2 regions of the Kocuria sp. LUK genome follow, and region 1 is predicted to be linked to the other one. Evidence: predicted binding sites of a transcription regulator. Region 1 holds the regulator's gene; the other holds the start of a gene.
The links. Region 1 encodes HrcA, which represses chaperone genes, less so after heat shock. Its sites were predicted from a motif close to TTNGCACTCGNNNNNNNCGAGTGCNAA; they were not measured.

Region 1 (3,367 bases):
CGTGACCACGACCTCGGCGCCGGGGGCGGCGGCCCCGAGCGTGCCGGGGTCGGCGCGGAAGACGGGGCGGCTCACAGGTCGGTGAACCGGTCCCGCAGGCGGGAGAAGAACCCGCCGGAGCCGGCCGGGGAGTTCAGCGTGGTGCCGGTGGACTGCTCCTCGCCGCGCAGCCGGGCGAGCTGCTCGAGGAGCTCGCGCTGCTCGTCGTCGAGCCCGGAGGGGGTCTCGACCTCGAGGTGGACGTGCAGGTCGCCGCGGCCCCCGCCGCGCAGGCGGGTGGCGCCGAGGTCGTGGAGGGTGACGGTGTGCCCCGTCTGCGTGCCGGGCTCCACCGAGAGCGCGCGCTCGCCGTCGAAGGTCTCCAGCGTCAGCGTGGTCCCCAGCGCCGCAGAGGTCATGGGCAGGCGCACGCGGGCGTGCAGGTCGTCGCCCTGCCGCTCGAAGGTGGGGTCGGGGTCGACCTTGAGCTCGACGTAGAGGTCGCCGTTGGGGCCCCCGGCGGTGCCGGCCTCGCCCTGGCCCGAGAGCCGGATCCGGTTGCCGGTGGAGACCCCGGCCGGGATCTTGACGGTCAGCGGGCGGCGGTCGCGCACGCGGCCCTCGCCGTAGCACTCGTGGCAGGGGTGCTTGATGACGGTGCCGAAGCCCTGGCAGGTGGCGCACGGGGCGGCGGTGACGACGGTGCCGAGGATGGACTGGACCTGGCGCTGGACCTGCCCGGAGCCGTGGCAGACCTCGCAGGTCTCGGGCTGGGTGCCCTCCTGGCAGCACGTGCCGTTGCACGTGGGGCACACCACCGCCGTGTCGACCGTGATCTTCTTCTCGGTGCCGAAGACGGCGTCGCGCAGGGACACGCGCACGTTGATCAGCGCGTCCTGTCCCTGGCGGGTGCGGGAGGCCGGGCCGCGGCGGCCCGCCCCGGCGCCGCCGGCGCCCTGGAAGAAGGTGTCGAAGATGTCCTGGAAGCCGAAGCCGGTGCCGGGGAAGCCCCCGCCGAAGCCGGTGTCGGTGCCGTTCTCGTTGCCGGTGGCGTCGTAGACGCGCCGCTTCTCGGGGTCGGAGAGGACGTCGTGGGCGTGGGAGACGCGCTTGAACTCCTCGGCGGCCTCGGTGCCGGGGTTCACGTCCGGGTGCAGCCGGCGGGCCTTCTTCCGGTAGGCCTTCTTGATCTCCTCCGGGCTGGCGTCGCGGGACACGCCCAGGGTTTCGTAGTGATCGCTCACCGTGGTCCGTTCTGTCGGGTCGATCGGGATGCTGGTCGGGTGCTGCGCGGGGGCCGGCGGGGGCCGGGGCCCGCGGGGGTCAGCCCCCGAGGATACGGGAGAGGTAGCGGGCCACCGCACGCACGGCGGCCATGGTGGACGGGTAGTCCATGCGCATGGGCCCCACCACGCCCACCTTGGACTGGGCCTGCGGGCCGTAGCCGGTGGCCACCACGGCGGCCTCGGCCAGCGGGTCCACGGCGCTGGGGGCGCCGATGCGCACCGCGACCCCGCGGGCGTCCTGCTCCATCTCGGAGAGCAGCCGGAGCATGACCACCTGCTCCTCGAGGGCCTCCAGGACCGGCCCGATGCTCAGGTGGAAGTCCCCGGTGGCGCGGGCGAGGTTCGCGGTCCCGGCCATGGCCATGCGGTGCTCGGTCGAGCCCGCGGCGAGCGCGGAGACGGTCTCGGCGACGGCGGCGAGGGCGGGGCGCAGGGCGGGGGGTGCGGTGGCGGCGGCGAGCTCGAGGGCGTCGTGGACCTCGGTGAGGGTGCGGCCGGTGGTGGCGGCGAGGACGCGGGCGCGCAGCTCGAGGAGGGTGTCCTCGTCGAGGGGTGCGGGGACGGCGGCGACGCGCTGGACGACGCGGCCGTTGGTGGGGATGAGGACGACGAGGACCTGGCCGGCGCCGAGGTCGACGAGCTCGACGTGGCGGACGGTGACGCCGGAGGCGTGGGGGTACTGGACGACGGCGACCTGGTGGGTGAGCTGGGCGAGCAGGCGCACGGTGCGCTCCATGACGTCGTCGATGTCGGCGGCGTCGTCGAGGAGGCTCTGGATGGCGCGGCGTTCGGGGCCGGAGAGGGGCTTGACGGCGGCGATGCGGTCGACGAAGGTGCGGTAGCCCTTGTCGGTGGGGATGCGCCCGGAGCTGGTGTGGGGGGCGGCGATGAGGCCCTCCTCCTCGAGGGCGGCCATGTCGTTGCGGACGGTGGCGGAGGAGACGCCGAGCCGGTGGCGCTCGACGAGGGCCTTGGAGCCGACGGGTTCGCGGTAGCGGACGTAGTCCTCGACGATGGCCTGCAGGACCTGCAGGCGTCTGGGCTGGTTCACGTCGCGCTCCTTCCCCGGTCCCGGTCCGGCGCCCGTCGGTGGCGGTGGGTGGTCCCGGCGCGGGGCCGGGTCTGGCACTCGGGCGCGCACAGTGCCAGTTTCCCCAGTGTAGCCCCCGGGCGGGGGGCGGGGGCACGGGGTGTGGCCTGGTACGCTTCCGGCCGGTCCGCGGCCCCGTTGCCCGTGCGCGGGCCGGGAAGGGATGGACGGATGAGCACCTATGGATGGGGGCCGCGCTCCCTCGACGACGACGCCCTCGCGCGGCGGCGGCCGGTCTCGGCGGAGGTGCCGGTGGAGCCGGGGCTGCTGCTGGAGGACGTGGGCACGGGGTGGGTCGGTGCCGTGGTGTCCCTGGAGACCATCGGGGGGATGCGGGTGATGGGGCTGGAGGACCGCCGGGGGCGGGTGAAGGCGTTCCCGCTGGGTCCGGGGTTCCTCCTGGAGGGCGAGCCCGTCGTCGTCGTGGAGCCGCGCCGGGCGGCGGGGCCGCGGCGGCCGGCGCGCACCCGGTCGGGGTCGGTGGCGGTGGAGGGCCTGCGGGCCTCGACGGCGAAGGCCTCGCGGGTGTGGGTGGAGGGCTACCACGACGCGGAGCTCGTGGCGAAGGTGTGGGGCCACGACCTGGCGGTGGAGGGGATCGTGGTGGAGCCGCTGCACGGGGTGGACGACCTGCCGGCGGCGGTGCGGGAGTTCGGGCCGGGTCCGGGGCGGCGGCTGGGGGTGCTGGTGGACCACCTGGTGGCGGGGTCGAAGGAGTCGCGGATCGCGGCGGAGACGATGCGGGTGCCGGGGGCGGCGGGCAACGTGCTGGTGCTGGGCCACCCGTACGTGGACATCTGGCAGGCGGTGCGGCCGCGGGTGCTGGGCTTCGAGGCGTGGCCGGAGGTGCCGCGGGGCACGGACTGGAAGACGGGCACGGCGGCGGCGCTGGGGTGGCCGCACCGGGAGCCCGGGGACCTGGGGCGGGTGTGGCAGCACATCCTCTCGCGGGTGGAGACCTACGCGGACCTGGAGCCGGCGCTGCTGGGGCGGGTGGAGGAGCTCATCGACT
Region 2 (3,367 bases), on a different contig from region 1:
GTCCACGGCACCTCCTCCGGCGGGTGGTCCCTCGATTGAACACCACGGCGGGCGCCCGCGGAACGCCCGGTGCGGGCGGGGACGACGACGGGCCGGGCGCCCCCTCGCGAGAAGGGGGTGCCCGGCCCGTGCCGGTGGCGCCTCAGGCGCCCGACGGGGATCCGTCGATCACATCATGCCGCCCATGCCGCCCATGGCGTCCTCGCCGCCGGCGCCGGCGCCCGCGGGCTCCGGCTTGTCGGCGACGACGGCCTCGGTGGTCAGGAACAGCCCGGCGATGGACGCCGCGTTCTGCAGGGCGGAGCGGGTGACCTTGACCGGGTCGGCGACGCCGGCGGCCATGAGGTCCTCGTACTCGCCCGTGGCGGCGTTGAGGCCGTGGCCCTGGTCGAGCCCGCGGACCTTGTCGACCACGACGCCGGCCTCGAGGCCCGCGTTGAGGGCGATCTGCTTCAGCGGGGCGTCGATGGCGACCTTGACGATGTTGGCGCCGGTGGCCTCGTCGCCGGTGAGCTGCAGCTTCTCGAAGGCCTTCTGGCCGGCCTGGATCAGGGCCACGCCGCCGCCGGCGACGATGCCCTCCTCGACGGCCGCCTTCGCGTTGCGCACGGCGTCCTCGATGCGGTGCTTGCGCTCCTTGAGCTCGACCTCGGTCGCGGCACCGGCCTTGAGCACGGCCACGCCGCCGGCCAGCTTGGCCAGGCGCTCCTGCAGCTTCTCGCGGTCGTAGTCCGAGTCGGAGTTGGCGATCTCGGCGCGGATCTGGGCCACGCGGCCCTCGATCTCCTCGGCGGTGCCGGCGCCGTCGACGATGGTGGTCTCGTCCTTGGTCACGACGACCTTGCGGGCCTGGCCGAGCAGGTCGAGGGTGGCGGTCTCGAGGGAGAGGCCGACCTCCTCGGTGATGACCTGGCCGCCGGTGAGGATCGCGATGTCGGCCAGCTGGGCCTTGCGGCGGTCGCCGAAGCCCGGGGCCTTGACGGCCACGGACTTGATGGAGCCGCGCATCTTGTTGAGCACCAGCAGGGCCAGGGCCTCGCCCTCGACGTCCTCGGCGATGATCAGCAGCGGCTTGCCGGCCTGCATGACCTTCTCCAGGACGGGGACCAGGTCCTTGACGGCGGAGATCTTGGAGTTGACGACGAGGACGTAGGGGTCCTCGAGGACGGCCTCCTGGCGGTCCGCGTCGGTGACGAAGTAGCCGGAGAGGTAGCCCTTGTCGAAGCGCATGCCCTCGGTCAGCTCGAGGTCCAGCCCGAAGGTGTTGGACTCCTCGACCGTGATCACGCCCTCCTTGCCGACCTTCTCCATCGCCTGGGCGATGAGGCGGCCGATCTCGGCGTCGCCGGCGGAGATGGACGCGGTGGCGGCGATCTGGTCCTCGGTCTCGACCTCCTTGGCGGAGGTGAGCAGCTCCTCGGTGACGGCCTCGACGGCCTTCTCGATCCCGCGCTTGAGGCTCAGGGGGTCGGCGCCCGCGGCGACGTTGCGCAGGCCCTCCTTGACGAGCGCCTGGGCCAGGACGGTCGCGGTGGTGGTGCCGTCACCGGCGACGTCGTCGGTCTTCTTGGCGACCTCCTTGACGAGCTCGGCGCCGATCTTCTCGTAGGGGTCCTCGAGCTCGATCTCCTTGGCGATGGACACGCCGTCGTTGGTGATCGTCGGGGCGCCCCAGGCCTTCTCGAGCACGACGTTGCGGCCGCGCGGGCCGAGGGTGACCTTGACGGCGTCGGCGAGGGTGTTCAGGCCGCGCTCGAGACCGCGGCGGGCCTCTTCGTCGAAAGCAATCATCTTTGCCATGGAACTTCGTCCCTCCTGGACGGTAGACAAACGGTCGGCCTCCACGGTGCCCGCGACGGACGGCGCGCACGGCACCGGTCTCTTCCCGGGGCCGCACGACACCTCACCGTGGTGGCTGAGTTCCCACTCGCGCGCCCGTGACGCCGGGGCCGGCCCGGGGACCGGGTCCGCTGGCAGTCCACGCGACTGAGTGCTAATCGCAATCTTGGCACTCGTCCGGGGAGAGTGCAAACCCCATTGAGCCCTCCGGGCTCAGGTGTCGCCCGGGGCCGGCGACGACGCCGCGCCGGCCCCGCCCGGCCCCTGCCACTCCTCCCGGAGGACCCCGAAGAAGAGCCGGTCGTGGAACTGCCCGGCGACCTTGCGGGCCCGGCGGAAGCGGGCCTCCTCGGTGAGGCCGAGCTTGCGCGCGACCCGGCACATGCCCTCGTTGCCGGTCCACGTCTCGAGGTCGAGCCGGTGGGAGTCCGAGCGGGCGAAGAGGTGGTCGATCCACAGCCGCAGGGCCTCGGTGCCCCAGCCGCCGCGCCAGTGCTCCGGGGAGTAGATCGTGATCCCCAGCGAGCGCAGCGGCAGCAGGTGGGTGCCGGTGCCGGGGTCCTCGGTGGGCTTCTCGGTCCAGTACCAGGAGACCTGCCCGATGAACCGGTCGTCGCGGGCGTCGGCGACGACCATGGTCTCGCGCGGGTCCGGCCAGTCGGCCTGCTCGACGTGCCCGCGCAGCACCGTCAGCCAGCGCTGCGCGGACTCGGCGGTGAAGTTGGGGTAGAAGGGCCCGTCGGTGCGCTGCCACGCGTGCTCGCCGCCGTCCTCCGGGGGCACGATCCAGGCCTCGTAGGCGGCCAGGTCCGCCTCGGTCCAGTCCCGCAGGCGCACTCTCTCGCCGTCGATCCGCACAGGTCGGTCCTCTCGTGGGGCGGGTGGGCTGCTGCGGCCCGGGGTCAGGGCGCGGCCGGCCCCGTGGCGGCGGGACGGGGCGCGGCGGGCCCGGCGGCACCGAGACCGGGCCCGGCCGCCCACGCGCCGACCCCGAGGGTCAGGACCCCGGCGAGCACGATCGCGGTGAGCTCCCCGGCCCCGACCCGGACGGCGGCCGGCTCGGCGCGGTGCGCGCCCTGGCGCGGACCGCCCTCGGGGACGTCGTCGAACTCGTCGCGGGCGGGCACGCTCATCCGGCGTCCCCCCGCTGCCGGCGCAGCCGCGCCACCAGCATGGGGTCGTGGGCGAGCGCGGCCCGGCTGTCGAGCAGCACGTTGAGCCGCTGGTAGTAGCGGGTCGGCGAGAGGTTCAGCCGGCGCCGGATCTCCATCTCCTTGGCGCCCTGGTACTTCCACTGCAGGTTCTCCAGGGCGAGGATCTGCCGGTCGAGCTCGTCCAGGCCCTCCGGCCCGCCGGCGTCCTGCTCCCCGTCCGTGCGCCCGTCCGCGGCGGGGTGCTCCGGGGCGGGGTGCTCCTCCGGGGCGGGGTGCTCCTCCGCGGCGGCGTGGCCCTCCGCGCCGGGAGGCTCCCCCGGGCCGGCGTGCTCCTGCGGGTCCGGGGCCTCCCCCGGACCCGCGGGCCCTGGCCG

Region 2: a site for HrcA is predicted at 2,006-2,032, ahead of groL (chaperonin GroEL). Genes of this name have one in related genera too.

What each region holds. Positions count from the first base shown of each region.
Region 1 covers NZ_JAJMZI010000001.1:175,544-178,910, reverse strand. Annotated here, with positions in the region: gene LQU92_RS00805 (16S rRNA (uracil(1498)-N(3))-methyltransferase) at 1-75, opposite strand, end outside; gene dnaJ (molecular chaperone DnaJ) at 72-1,223, opposite strand; gene hrcA (heat-inducible transcriptional repressor HrcA) at 1,303-2,316, opposite strand; gene LQU92_RS00790 (DUF3097 domain-containing protein) at 2,527-3,367, shown strand, end outside.
Region 2 covers NZ_JAJMZI010000003.1:36,628-39,994, reverse strand. Annotated here, with positions in the region: gene LQU92_RS05820 (MgtC/SapB family protein) at 1-6, opposite strand, end outside; gene groL (chaperonin GroEL) at 169-1,800, opposite strand; gene LQU92_RS05810 (GNAT family N-acetyltransferase) at 2,053-2,697, opposite strand; gene LQU92_RS05805 (hypothetical protein) at 2,742-2,972, opposite strand; gene LQU92_RS15230 (DUF3263 domain-containing protein) at 2,969-3,367, opposite strand, start outside.